2 regions of the Pseudarthrobacter sp. YAF2 genome follow, and region 2 is predicted to be linked to the other one. Evidence: riboswitches for the same ligand, from Rfam matches in the RefSeq annotation. Region 2 holds a riboswitch; the other holds the start of a gene.
What was found. Region 2 has a riboswitch for cyclic di-AMP ahead of AB4Y79_RS19370 (hypothetical protein). Riboswitches for the same ligand answer to the same signal wherever they lie in the genome.

Region 1: it holds a riboswitch for cyclic di-AMP, as region 2 does, so the genes downstream of both, AB4Y79_RS09785 (C40 family peptidase) here and AB4Y79_RS19370 (hypothetical protein) in region 2, are expected to answer to the same signal.

What each region holds. Positions count from the first base shown of each region.
Region 1 is NZ_JBFRDA010000008.1:25,541-32,628, forward strand. Features, by position in the region: gene AB4Y79_RS09780 (M23 family metallopeptidase) at 1-792, shown strand, start outside; cyclic di-AMP (ydaO/yuaA leader) riboswitch at 921-1,103, shown strand; gene AB4Y79_RS09785 (C40 family peptidase) at 1,174-1,851, shown strand; gene AB4Y79_RS09790 (NlpC/P60 family protein) at 2,013-2,780, shown strand; gene AB4Y79_RS09795 (HNH endonuclease) at 3,046-3,546, shown strand; gene AB4Y79_RS09800 (NTP transferase domain-containing protein) at 3,590-4,597, shown strand; gene AB4Y79_RS09805 (molybdopterin molybdotransferase MoeA) at 4,594-6,051, shown strand; gene fdhD (formate dehydrogenase accessory sulfurtransferase FdhD) at 6,102-6,980, shown strand; gene AB4Y79_RS09815 (alpha-mannosidase) at 7,086-7,088, shown strand, end outside.
Region 2 is NZ_JBFRDA010000021.1:82,777-89,864, forward strand. Features, by position in the region: gene AB4Y79_RS19360 (ArnT family glycosyltransferase) at 1-1,818, shown strand, start outside; gene AB4Y79_RS19365 (ArnT family glycosyltransferase) at 1,825-3,894, shown strand; cyclic di-AMP (ydaO/yuaA leader) riboswitch at 4,042-4,202, shown strand; gene AB4Y79_RS19370 (hypothetical protein) at 4,208-4,915, shown strand; gene AB4Y79_RS19375 (glyoxalase superfamily protein) at 4,978-5,379, opposite strand; gene upp (uracil phosphoribosyltransferase) at 5,425-6,060, opposite strand; gene AB4Y79_RS19385 (phosphatase PAP2 family protein) at 6,073-6,876, opposite strand; gene AB4Y79_RS19390 (nucleoside deaminase) at 6,932-7,088, shown strand, end outside.

The DNA of each region.
Region 1 (7,088 bases), on a different contig from region 2:
GCCGGCCCCCCTGAGGCACCCCGGGTTGTCGAAGTCGCCGCTGCGGAGCGCCCCCGTGACCCGCAGCGGGATGCGCGCCGCCGCAGGGGTCCATTCCGGCAAATCACCGACTTTGCTGCGGCCAGCGGCATCGGCCAGAAGGCTGGCATCGCCCTCGCCGCCACCGGCCTTGTGCTGACCGTGACCATGCCGGCCACAAGCCCGGTCATGGCGACGGACGCAGCCGGCACAGTACCCCAGGCTGCCTCCTCCGTCAGCCCCCAGCCCCAGATTTCCGCCGATGTAGGCGCCCAGATCGACTTCAGCCGCTCGGCCGTCGTGACGCAGGCAGACCCGGACGGAAAGCTGAAGCAGCTGCTGAGCGCCCAGTCGGCCGGGTCGGTGAGCCGGGCCGCCTCCGCCGGAACCCTGGCTGCCCCGCTGGCATCCCTCGTTACCGCTTCACCCTTTGGCTACCGGGTCAGCCCCATTACCGGAGGCACCGGAGACTTCCACCGCGGGCAGGACTTCGTGGCACAATGCGGGACGCCCGTCCTGGCAGCCGCGACAGGAACCGTGACCTTCGCCGGCTGGCACCAGTTCGGCGGGGGAAACCGGGTGGTCATCGACCACGGCAACGGCCTGGAGACCACGTACAACCACCTCTCGTCCTTCAACGTCAAAGTGGGCCAGACGGTCTCCCGCGGCGAAGTCGTGGCGCTGAGCGGGACCACCGGTGCTTCCACCGGCTGTCACCTGCACTTCGAGGTGCAGGTCAACGGCGAAGTGGTCGATCCCATGGGCTGGTTGTAACCGAATGATTGCGCACTCTCAGATCCCAGTGACTCGCCGTGACCTGAATGTGACATTGAAGCAAAACTGCTGTACCGTCTAACTCGCGTCAACTTTTCCGAAGTTGACGCTCTTGAGTGGATTGCCTAACTCTGCCACCGCTCAAGGTCCGTTCGCATTTCATCGTCTGGCAGGGGCGGGGGAACCAATTTTGGCCTTCTGCATTGTGGAAGGCCTTGGGGTTAAGTCAACGAGCTTCCCAGGAAGCAAAGTGGCCGGGTGACTCCCATCCGAATCCGACAGCTCACCTCGCAGGCATTGGGAGAGGCTACCTTCGTGTCTTCACGCCATAATTCCGCGCGCCACCGTGCGCAAACGGTTCGGGTCAACCCCTTGGACGCTGTGTCCAAGGCCGTGAGCGCTAATGCCGGGACCGTGGGCCGCCAGGCTGCCGTCGTGGCAGCGGCTTCGGGCCTCATCCTGAGCATGGGCCTGCCGGCCACCGCAGCGGACACCACCGCTGGTGTCTCCGCCTCCACGGAGTCCGGCTCGGCGCAGACCGCCCTTGCTGTCACCGCAGCCCCCACCGCCACCGTTTCCTTCGAGCGTCCCGTGGTCAAGACCACCGCTGCTCCGAAGGTGGAAACGGTGCGTACCCAGTCCACTGCGTCAGCGGACCGAACCGCCAATGCTGCCGGCCAGGAGGCGTCCACGGCCGGGCAGGCAGTGGAGACCGTTTCTTCCGCTGCCACCTCGGGCCTCGCCGCGATCGCCTACACCGGCATCGGCCACCCCTACGTCTGGGGCGGCACCACCCCCAACGGCTGGGACTGCTCCGGGTTCGTCCAGTGGGTTTACGCCCAGGCCGGGATCAGCATCCCCCGCACGAATGCGTGGAGCATCATGACACCCACGTCCACCCCCCAGGCGGGTGACCTTGTTGTCCAGAACGGCGGCGCGCACGTCGGCATCTACGTCGGCAACGGCATGATGATCAGCGCGCTCAACCCGTCGCAGGGAACCATGCTCCACTCGCCTGCAGCAACCGGTACTTCCACGTACTACCACCTGAACAAGTAGTTCTTGGGCTCCCAGCTCCAAGGGCTATTTCTTTGCCCAAAGCTTTTTCGCTAGAAACCACATCCCCGTTCGGGACGCGCCGGCGTACCCCCAAGATGCCGGCGCATCCAACCCCCTCGGACAGGCCACCGCGGTCCAGAGGAAAACGAAAGAGAGAACTGATGACGACTCGTGCTACCGCACGGCACCGCGCCGAGGTCACCAAAACCAACTCGATCGCAATTATTGCCAAGGCTGTCAGCGACAACGCCGGCGGCGTGGGCCGCCAGGCCGCAGTGATCGCTGCAGCTTCCGGCCTCGTCCTGACCAGCGGCATTGCCGCGAATGCTGCCGACACCAACGTCAAGCGCGACTCAGCTCCGGCATCCGCGATGGAAGTTGAATCCGCCGTCGACGCTCCGATTTCGGCGGCTTCCACCATTGCCATCAGCTTCGAGAAGCCCGCCGTTACCACCACTCCGGCTCCGGCTCCCGAGCCCGAGGTTGCGGTGCAGGAAGCCGCGCCGGCCCCTGTTGCCCAGACCGTCGCCGCTCCGAAGGTCACGGCCAAGGTTGCAACTGCGGCTGCCACGGCTGCTCCCGCCGGCCAGGTTTCCGCCAGTGGAAAGGGTGCTGCCATCCTCTCCGCTGCCTACGCGCAGCTCGGCGTGCACCAGGACTGCACCATGCTGGTGACCAACGCACTGGCTGCGGTCGGCATCCACTTCCACGACTGGCCCGCCGGCTACCTGTCCTTGGGCGACACCGTGCCTGCTTCCCAGGCCCAGCCCGGGGACCTGATCTACTACGCCGACGGCGGCGGAGGAATGGCGCACATCGCTGTCTACGCCGGAAACGGCATGGCGGTCCATGGCGGCTTCAACGGCAATGACACCGTTGTGTTCAGCGCCAACGTTGGCTCCGGACCGGTTTTCATCCGCGTCAGGTAAGCACCGCAGCCCGCCGCCCACCCGCGGCGCCGGAGTATTCCCCAGGAAAGACCCCTGCCACTGCGGCGGGGGTCTTTCCCGTTAAGGCCAGCCATTGCGCTGCATCGCAACTCTCGCCATGGCCGGCGCACAGGCCTCCTCGTGTGCCGATTACCTGATATTGCATTTCTCTGTTTACTCTTGTGATGTCGATCCATAGCCCGGACATGCCGAGGGCAGCCGGCCCTCGTGCCCCTGACGGGTGCGGCCGTGAAGAGGTACGTGCATGCGCACTCTCGTTCTGAATGCTGGATATGAACCGCTGGCGGTTATCACCTTCCGTCGGGCGCTGGTGCTCGTGCTGACTGGCAAGGCGAGCGTGGTGGCCGAGGGGGATGATCCTGTGGTGGGCCCCACTGACGTCCTGGGCCGCCCGTCCGTGATCCTCCTGAACCGGTACATCCGCCCCCGGTATAACCATTCAACGGCCGTCAGCCGCCGGGGCGTGCTCCGGCGTGACGGTCACAAGTGCGCGTATTGCGGAAAGGCGGCGCACACAATCGACCATGTCCACCCAAAATCGCGGGGCGGGGCCGATTCCTGGGAGAACCTGGTGGCTGCCTGTCTGCGGTGCAACAACGTCAAGGGCGACCATACCCCCGGTGAGATGGGCTGGACCCTGCGGTTCGTGCCCGAGCCGCCGCACGGAACCATCTGGCAGATCAAGGAATTGGAGAAGCCAACTCCCGCTTGGGACCCCTTCCTGCTTCCGGAGCGCGCTGCCTGACCATCGTGCGCCCGGGGCGGTTGCTGTTCGTTAGGCTGGGGGAGTGCAAGCGGCCCCTTTGATCTTTGACGCCCTGATCCTGGCGGGAGGGCGGTCATCACGTTTGGGTGGTGTACCCAAGCAATCGCTGGTACTCGGCGGAAGAACCCTTCTGGAGCGGACCCTCGACGCGGCCGCCGGTGCCCGCCACACCGTGGTGGTCGGTGACGTTGCCTCGCTCCAGGGTCACCCGTCCTCCGCATCGACCGCCAGTGCCACACCCTCCCACTCCCTGCCCGCCGGCGTCCTGACCTGCCGGGAGGAGCCCGCGTTCGCCGGTCCCGCGGCCGGGATCTCAGCCGGCCTGGCTGCCCTTGCCGTACATGGGGGAGGCGCCCCCTTTACCTTGGTGCTGGCCTGCGACATGCCGCTGGCATCCGGGGCGGTGGCGGTGCTGCGGGACGCTGTGGTTGCCGCTGCCGATGCCCGGGGCGCCATGGCGTGCTCGGCTGACGGCAGGGAACAGCCGCTGGCCGCCATTTATAACACGAGTGAGTTAAAAAAATCGTGCGAGGAATTGGCTGGGCGGAATGCTTTGGTGAACGGCTCCGTGAGGGCCCTCCTTGCTAATCTGGACGTGCAGCTTGTCACAGTCCCCGCCGGGTCCACTGCCGATGTGGATACTTGGGGTGACGCTGCCGCGCTGGGGATCGCCGCCGGGAGCCAGCGTGAAGACCAAGACCAAAGCGTGCGGAGCCAACGTGGGAGGCAAGTCGTGAAAAGCCAGGACGAAACGCTGGAGGAATGGTGCAGGGCCCTGCTCCAGGCGTACAAGCTTGAGGATGTCCAGGTAGACGTGAACGCGGTGCTGGCCCTCGCCGGCGTCGCCGCCCACGCCGTTGTCCGGCCGGCTGCTCCTCTTACCACCTTCATCGCAGGCTTTGCCGCGGGCCTGGCCGCCGCACCCGGCAGGGAGATGGACAGCGCCTCCATGGACGCGGCAATGGCCGTGGCACGTTCGCTGGCCGCCGACTACGACAATGAAGCTGCCGCCGGGACCCCCGGCGAATGACGGCAGAACCCCGCGACTGGCCGGAGGTTCCACCCGCTGACGGGCAGGAAGTGCCACAGGGGACAACCGGGCAGGAATCAGCTGGGCCGGGGGCAACGGTGCCGGACGCGGCTGAAACCGGCCACGGGCATCACCTGGCACACACCTGGGAAGAAGCCAGGCAGGCCGCGTTCGATGCAGCCACCCCGATTCCGCCAGGGCCTGTGCCCTTGCGCATGGCCCTCGGCCGAAGGCTCGACCAGGACATCCTTGCGCTCCAGGACATGCCTCACTACGCCTCCTCAGCCATGGACGGTTGGGCGGTCAACGGCAGCGGCCCTTGGATTCCCGTGGACCCTGGGATCCGCCTGGCCCCGCACCAGGCTAGCGTCATCGTCACGGGAGGCCTGATCCCGGCGGGGGGCAAGGCGGTCCTGAGGACCGAGAACGCCGTCCTGGCCAAGGATGATGAAGGACTCCCGCTGCTGATGACCGGTGGAAAAGCACGCCCCGGCGAGCCCCGCGCCGGCGAGCACATCAGGAAAGCGGGCGAGGAGGCCCTGGCAGGGGACGTCCTGGTCAAGGCCGGCGCGGACCTCAACCCTGCACACCTGGCACTGGCCGCAGTGGCCGGCTACGACGAACTCCAGGTCCAGGGAAAGCCCGTGGTGCGCCTGGTCCTGACAGGCTCCGAGGTGGTGGAAAGAGGCACCCCGGATCCCGGCCAGGTGCGCGACACCTTCGGCCCGCAGTTGCAGGACGTCGTAGCCATGCTGGGCGGCATACCGGGCGGTCAGCAGCGGATCGGGGACTCCTACGAAGAGTGGCTTGCGGCGCTCGAAGATGTGGTGCCGGAGGTACCGGACGCGCCGGACCTGCCGGCGGACGTCGTCATCACCACCGGAGGGACCGGGCGCTCCGGAACCGACCACTTCCGGCGGGCGGTGGCTGAACTGGGCGGCCGGCTGGTCATCGACGGCGTGGCCATGCGTCCGGGACACCCCGCCGTCCTCGCCGAACTGCCGGACGGCCGCTTCGTCCTGGGCCTCCCGGGCAACCCGCTAGCCGCCATGATGGCACTCTCCACTGTGGGCGCCCCGCTCCTTGCCGCGCTGGGCCACGCCGCCATGCCCGCCGTGCAGGAGGTGCCGTGCGGCACCATGATCGAGCCGGATCCCGGTCGCACCCGGCTGATGCCGTTCCGGTTGCTGTATGGCATGGCATCGCCCGCCCAGCACACAGGCCCCGGCATGATGCGGGGGCTGGCTGCCGCCGACGGGGTGCTGGTGGTACCTCCGCACGGCGTGCAGCTGGGGGAGTCGGTACCGGCTTTCGCGCTGCCGTGGGGCCCGCCTATCCCGGCGCCTGGTGACGCGGCGGCTAAAGCCAAGCCCCGGAGCACCGGACGGACCGGACAGGCCAAGGGCAAACCTGCACCCAGCGGCCCCGTGGACTGGAGTGCGCTCCTGGGCTGAGTCGGGCCCCGATAGTGCCATGATGGAGTCATGACGAGGCAGGCTGGAATATGGGACGCGTAACGCAGCGCCGAAAGGTGCACAAGTACGTTCTGGACGGTTCGCCGAGCGCCCTGGAGTACCCGGTCCGCCACCGCGAAGACGTCCTTGCGGTGGAGGAGCCGCTGGAAATCCGGCTCGGCAGGCTGTCCTTCTCGGTGACCATGCGGACACCCGGGGACGATTTCGACCTGGTGGCCGGATTCCTGGTGTCCGAAGGCGTCATCTGGTCCGCGGAACAACTGGTGTCCCTGCGCTTCTGTGCCGGCGAGGACGAGGACGGCGTCCAGACGTTTAACGTTGTGGAGGCCCAGCTGCGGCCGGATGTCAAGGTCCCGGACACCGGGCGGAACGTCTACACGTCCAGCTCCTGCGGCATCTGCGGAACAGACTCCATTGATGCGGTCCAAAAGTCCTCGCACTTCAGCCCGCAGGCGGATCCGCTGACAGTAGATGCGGCAGTCCTGGCATCCCTGCCCGGACTGCTGCGGAAATCGCAGCGCCTCTTCGACGATACCGGCGGAGTGCATGCGGCGGGCCTTTTCAGGATTGGGGACGACGGCGAGCCGCGGCTCCTGTGCTTGCGCGAGGACGTGGGCAGGCATAACGCGGTGGACAAGGTGGTGGGGTGGGCGTTGCGCGAAGGCCTCCTGCCGCTGAGCGGCACCGTCCTGCAGGTGTCCGGCAGGGCGTCCTTTGAGCTGGTGCAGAAGGCATCCCTCGCGGGTATTCCCATCCTGGCGGCCGTCAGCGCCCCGTCCAGCCTTGCCGTGGAGCTGGCCGAGGCCAACGGGCTGACCGTGGCCGGCTTCAGCCGGGGCACGAGCTTCAACGTCTACTCCGGCGATTCCCGGATCCTGCGGCCGGAAGCTGCCGTCCCACGTGCCTAGGGGGACAACTCCCTGCTTGAGGGGTTGGTTGCAAGGAAGCCAGCAGGTAGATTTGTCCATCGAATGGACACTATGATCCGGATTCAAACTTAAAGAGGGCCCATATTG
Region 2 (7,088 bases):
CCGGCCCTCGCGGGACGCATCTTCGGCTTCTCTTCGCTGAGCATGCTGGTGCCGGAAGCGCTCATGGGCGTGGCCGCCGTCGGCTTCCTGTACCTCGCCGTGAAACGGGTCTCGGGGCCGGCAGCAGGCCTGCTGGCGGGTGGCGCCCTGGCGCTGACGCCCGTCGCGGCGCTGATGTTCAAATTCAACAACCCGGACGCCATGCTCACCCTCTGCCTGGTGCTGGCAGCGTACTTCACCACCGGGGCCATGGAGCGGGCCGGCTGGAAGTGGCTGGTCGCCGCGGGGGCCGTGATCGGCCTGGCATTCCTCAGCAAGATGCTGCAGGGCTTCCTGGTGGTTCCGGCGCTTGGACTTGCCTACCTGTGGGCAGCTCCCACCTCGCTGGGACGCCGGCTGGTCCACCTGCTCGGCGCACTGGCCGGGATCGTTGTGGTGGCCGGCAGCTACGTCGCCCTGTTCCAACTGACGCCGGCCTCGGAACGGCCGTATATGGCCGGGTCCACCACCAACAGCTTCCTGGAACTGACCTTCGGCTACAACGGCCTGGCGCGGATCACAGGCTCCGGTGAAGGCATGCCCGGAGGCGGAGCAGGAGGGCCCGCTGGCGCACCTGCTGGCTTCGGCGACGCCATCGGGGGCGGCTTCGGCGGAGCGGCAGGCGCACCCGCTGGCTTCGGCGGCGGCAATGCGGGGTTCGGCGGCGCGGCCGGCCTGCTGCGGATGTTCGGGACCAGCTTCGGCGGCGAGGTGTCCTGGCTGCTGCCTGCCGCCCTGGTGCTGCTGGTAGCCGGCCTGTGGTTTACCCGCCGCGAAGTGCGCACGTCCAGGAGCCGTGCGGCCCTGATCCTGTGGGGCGGCTGGCTGCTGGTCACGGCGGGCGTCTTCAGCTTCATGAGCGGCATCGTCCACCCGTACTACTCCGTGGCACTGGCACCGGCCATCGCGGCGCTGGTGGGAATCGGCGCGGTTGAACTCTGGCGGGGCCGAACGTACTGGCCGGCACGGATCACCCTTGCCGTCGTCGTCCTGGGAACTGCCATCTGGTCCTCGGTCCTGCTGGGCCGCGACGCGTCCTGGCTGCCGTCGCTGGGCATCGCCATCATCGTCCTCGGCGTCCTTGCGGCCGCCGCCATCCTCCTCCGCCTTGACGCCAAGGGCGCTCCGGGACGGTTCCGGCGCGCCGGGGCGTCCGCCGTCGTCGTGCTGTCCCTGCTGGCCGGAGGACTTGGAACGGCCGCCTGGACCCTTGCCACCGCTGCTTCCGCCCATTCGGGATCCATTCCGACGTCGGGGCCCGCGGGTTCGTCGGCGGGCGGCTTCGGCAACAGGGCTGCAGGGTTCCGGGACGACGCAGCGCTCCGTGGCGACCGGACCGACGGCACGGATGCGGCCGCGGGTGCCGGCGGATTTGATCCCGCGAATGGCGTCAACGGCGCCCCGGGTGCCGGCGGGGCCAGCGGCCCCGGCGAAGGCACCGCCGATGCCGCCGTGACCGCACTGCTGGCGGGCACCACCACGAAGTGGTCGGCGATCGTCTCCGGGGCCAGCCAGGCCGCCAGCCTGGAACTGGCCACGAACACCAACGTCATTGCCTTGGGCGGCTGGAACGGCGGTGATCCCTACCCGACGCTCGCCGAGTTCCAGGACATGGTGGCCAAGGGTGAGATCAGCTACTACATCGAAGGGGGCGCCGGCGGCATGGGGAGAGGCGGCATGGGCGGCCGGGGCGGCAACTCCGAGGTGGCTGCCTGGGTGCAGGCCAACTTCCAGGCCCAAACGGTGGGGAACTCCACGGTGTACCAACTCACCAAGTAGGACACGATGGCCGGCTATTACCCAACCCCGGTGCAGGCTCGCCCCGCTCCCGCTCCCGCTGCCCCCGGCCCCGCTGCCGCGGCCCGCGTGCGGCGGGATCCCCTGGCTCTCCGGCACCGGCTGGAACTGGCAGCAGTGCTGGCAGGCACCGCCGTGCTGTACCTGTGGAACCTCGGGGCATCCGGCTGGGCCAACGCTTTCTACTCGGCCGCCGCCCAGGCCGGGTCGCAGGACTGGGCGGCCTGGTTCTTCGGCTCCTCGGACGCTGCCAACTCCATCACCGTGGACAAGCCACCGGCGTCCCTGTGGATCATGGGGTTTTCGGTCCGGATGTTCGGCCTGAGCTCATGGAGCATCCTGGTTCCCGAAGCCCTGATGGGCGTCGGCACCGCCTTGCTGCTGTACCTGGCTGTCAGGCAGGCGGCGGCGCCGGCCACCGGTGACCCGCGGCTCGCCCACCGGGCAGGGCTGCTGGCCGCCGTGGTGCTGGCCCTGACGCCGGTGGCCACCCTGATGTTCCGGTTCAACAACCCGGACGCCCTGCTGGTGCTGCTCATGACCGCTGCCGGGTACGGGGTGCTCCGCTCCATCCAGGAGGACCGGCTGCGCTGGCTCCTGCTGGCAGGGGTCTTCCTGGGCTTCGGGTTCCTTGCCAAGCAGCTGCAGGTCCTGCTGGTGGTCCCCGGGTTTGCGTTCGCCTACCTGGTTGCGGCGCCGGCGGAGCTGGGCAGGCGGCTGCTGCACCTGCTCGCCACCGGTGCGGCGATGGTTGCCGCGGCCGGCTGGTGGCTGGCCGTCGTCGAACTCATCCCGGCGGCGGACCGTCCGTTCATCGGCGGTTCGCAGGACAACTCCATCCTGGAGCTGACCCTCGGCTACAACGGCCTGGGCCGGCTGACGGGCGACGAAACCGGCAGTGTGGGTGGCGGCAACGGCTGGGGCATTCCCGGCCTGCTGCGGATGTTCAACAGTGAATTTGGCGGCCAGATCGCCTGGCTGCTTCCCTCCGCCCTGATCCTTGCTGCGGGCCTGCTGTGGCTTGGGCGGCGGGCGCCACGGACTGACGCCGTCCGGGCCTCGGTGATCATCTGGGGTTCCTGGGTGCTGGTGACCGGGTTGGTCTTCAGTTTTATGGCGGGCATCATCCACCCGTACTACGCGGTGGCATTGGCACCGGGGATCGCCGGGCTTGCCGGCCTGGGCCCGGTCCTCCTCTGGCAGCACCGGCGGCAGGCCGCTGCGGCGGCCCTCCTCGCGGCATCGGTGGCCGCGGCAGCCCTGATGGCCTTCACCCTGCTGGGTACCACGTCCGCCTATGGTCCGTGGCTGCGCTGGCTGGTGCTGGCTGCAGGCCTGGCGGCCGCGGCAGGGATTGGGCTGGGCAGGTTCATTCGCCTGCGCTCGGTTCAGCGGACGACGACGGCGCTCGCCATTGCGGCATCGCTCGCCGGACCGCTGGCGTTCTCCATCTCGACGGCGGCGACGGCGCACAGCGGGGCCATTGTCAGTGCAGGGCCGGCGACATCGTTCGGCGGCCCGGGTGGGTTCGGCGGAAACCGGGCCGGCGGGTTTGGTGCGGGCGGGAGTGCCCGGCAGTTCAGCGGCCAGGCCGGGGCAGGCCAGGCCGGCGCAGGCCAGACCGGGGCAGCCCCGGGCGGCGCAGGCCAGACTGGACAAGGCCAAGGTGCCGGCGGTGGCCGAGCCGGCGGGATGGGTGGCATGGGTGGCCTCCTTGGTGCGCCCACGCCGTCGGCCGAGCTCGTGGCCGCACTCAAGGACGGTGCCTCGAACTACACCTGGGCCGCGGCAGTGGTCGGTTCGAACAATGCCGCCGGTTACCAACTGGCCACGGAACTGCCGGTAATGGCTGTGGGCGGCTTCAACGGCACCGACCCCTCCCCCACGCTGGAACAGTTCCAGACGCTGGTATCGGAGGGAAAAATCCACTACTTCATTGCCGGCGGGACCATGATGTCCAGCAGCGGTTCGGACGCCTCCACCCGGATTGCGCAGTGGGTAGCATCTACCTTCCCGTCGCAAAGCATCGGCGGGACCACGGTCTACGTCCTGGCGTGATAATCGGTCACGGGGGCAGCCCGGCAGCAAATCGGCGCGCCAGGAATCGTGACTTCCGTTACCCAAATGTGACTTATGCGTGATCTTCCTGTACCGTCGATTGGGTGCGGTCCCCGTTCGGGCCGCATATCCCGGGTTGACGCCAAGCTCTGCCGCTTCCCGGATTCCGCTTGAGCAACGGCAGAGGCGGGGGACCCACCGTCCCGGGCATTGATTGCCCTTGGGGTTAAGCCAGCACGTGTTTGTTCCGTGCGGCCGGATGCCCTCATCCGAACCCGACAGCTAACTCCGCAGGTGTGAGAGGCGATCAATCATGTCTAAATCCATGGCAAAACCATGCCTGCAAACCAAGGCAAAACACCGGGCCAAACCCCAGCCCGCCAAAAAGACCACCCTGGGCCGGCGTACTGCAGTCCTCGCGGCATCCTGCGCGGTGCTGGTTGGCGTTGGCGCGGCAGGCCAGGCGACCACCAGCATGACCCAGGCGTCGTCCACCGGGTCAAACTCTTCAAATTCGGCGTCGGACGCTCAAATGAGCATCGAGAAGAGCGAAATCCGGTCCAGCCCGGCCGCGAATCCCGCTCCTTCCGCCATCAGCGTGGCGCCGCAAGCGGCCGAGCCGGCTCCTGCGCCCGCACCCGGCGCCCCGGCAGCTGTAGCACCCGCCCCGGCGCCGGCCCCCGCACCCGCTCCTGCCCCCGCCGTCGCGGTTAACGATCCTGCGGGCGCCCAGGCCTATGCCGCCAGCCAGCTGTCTTCCTTTGGCTGGGGACCGGACCAGATGCAGTGCCTCCAGACGTTGTGGACCAAGGAATCCGATTGGACCACCACGGCCACCAACGCCAGCAGCGGCGCGTACGGCATCGTCCAGTCGCTGCCCGCAGAGAAGATGGCCAGCGCAGGCGCCGACTACCTGACCAACTACCGCACTCAGATCAACTGGGGCCTGGACTACATCAAGAAGAGCTACGCCTCACCCTGTGGCGCATTGAACTTCCACCTGGCACACAACTGGTACTAGGCAGCACCGCACCAACGCAAAACCGCGGGCCGCGTCACCATGATGCGGCCCGCGGTTTTGCGTTAACCGGCGTCCTGCGCGGCGTCCTGCCCGGCGTTCCGCCACGGGATGTACTGGACAGACCACCTGTTGCCGTCCGGATCGGCGAAGTGCAGGAAGTGGCCCCACTGCTGCACGTCCACGTCGCTGACATCCACGCCGTTGCCCTTGAGCTGGCGGTGGGCGGCCTGGATGTCGCTGACCACCAGCTGCAGGTTGGAACCGGTGCCGGGCGGAGCGTCGGTGAGCCCTTCGCCGATGCAGATGGAGCAGGCAGAGCCGGGCGGCGTCAACTGCACGAAGCGGATCGAATCCGACGGTCGCTCGTCGTAATCGGCGTTGAAGCCAACCTTGTTGACGTAAAAATCCTTGGCGCGGTCCACATCGGACACAGGGACAAAGACGAGTTCAAGTTTCCAGTCCATCCGCACAGGCTAGCGGCGGGTAACCGGCGTGGAAAAGGGCCGGTGCTACCCGGCGATGCCGTACAGGCGGTCGCCGGCGTCACCCAGGCCGGGAACAATGTAGGACTTTTCGTTGAGCTTCTCGTCAATTGAAGCCAGGACGATGTGTACGTTGGCCCCGGACAGTTCCTCCTCCAGCCGGGCCAGGCCCTCCGGGGCGGCCAGCAGGCAGATGCAGGTGACGTCGGAAGCACCGCGCTTGAACAGGAACTTGATGGCTTCGCGCAGCGTTCCGCCGGTGGCCAACATCGGATCCAGGACAAAGACCTGGCGGCCGGTCAGGTCCTCGGGGAGGCGCTCGGCGTACGTGATGATGTCCAGGGTTTCCTCGTCCCGGGCCATGCCCAGGAAGCCCACCTCTGCGGTGGGTACCAGCTTGGTCATGCCCTCCAGCATGCCCAGGCCGGCGCGGAGGATGGGGACCACCAGCGGCGTCGGCTTGGTGAATGCGGTGCCGACAGTGGTGCTGACCGGCGTTTGGATGGTGACGGGCTCGGTGCGGACCTCCCGCGTGGCCTCGTAGGCCAGGAGGGTCACCAGCTCTTCCGTCAGCTGGCGGAAGACCGGCGACGGCGTGTTTTTGTCCCGCAGGACGGTGAGCTTATGGGCGACCAAGGGGTGGTCAACAACGAGAGTGCGCATCCCCCAAAACTATCATCCGGCGCTGCCTTTACCGGGTCCGGAGGAGCCGCCGTCGTGCAGTTCCTCCGCCACCACGTCGCGGACAATGGGGCGGTCGAACGACGGGGCGGCACCCACGTGCTCCCGCCTGCGGACGATGTGGAACAGCCGGTGGGCCAAAATCACCACGCCCACCCAGGTGAGCCCCAGCAACCAGCCAGCCATCACGTCTGTAAGCCAGTGGTGGCCAAGGAAGACCCGGCTCAACCCCATGGCGATGATGAACACCGCACCCGCCGCTATGGCCGTGACCCGGACGCGCATGGCCTGGAACTGAAGGCAGATCAGGTAGGCCACGAGGCTGATCACCACCGTGGTGTTCAAGGTGTGCCCGCTGGGGAACGACGGCGAGTCCTCATACGGCGGAACGGCGTCTGCGTGGTCCGGGCGCGTGCGGCCCACCAGCTTCTTCCCGAAGGTGGTGGCGGTGATGGATACGGCTGCAGCACCGCCAATCAGGATCAGGGGACGCCAGTTGCGGCTGAGGTAGGTCAGCCACGCGGTGAGGATGCTGGCCAGGATGGGCATGCCGATGCCGCCGCCAATGTTGGTAAACCCGGTGACGAACGCATCGAGCCCAGGGCTGCGCAGGCTCTCGGACAGGGCCAGGGCAGGCTTGTCCAGGTTCGCCAGCCCCGCGGAGTCCACCACATTGTCGTACACCTCGGCGCCGAGAAGGGCGAGGGAGACGATGACCACGCCGCCCACGAGGATGGTGAGGAACAGCGCCGCGTAGGGTTTGAACCAGGTCCCCAAGCGGTCCCGAAGCGTATCCATGGTGCCTCCCGGCATCGGTAAGTAACCTGAGTATCCCCGAAACTATCATTGAGCCATGCAGTTGCCCGAAAAGAAACACGATGCCTGGATGGGCCTTGCGCTCGCGGAAGCCCATCGCGCCCTCGCCACAGAGGATGTGCCGATCGGCGCCGTGGTCATAGGGCCCGACGGCGGGGTGCTGGGTTCCGGCCGAAACCAGCGGGAGGAACTGG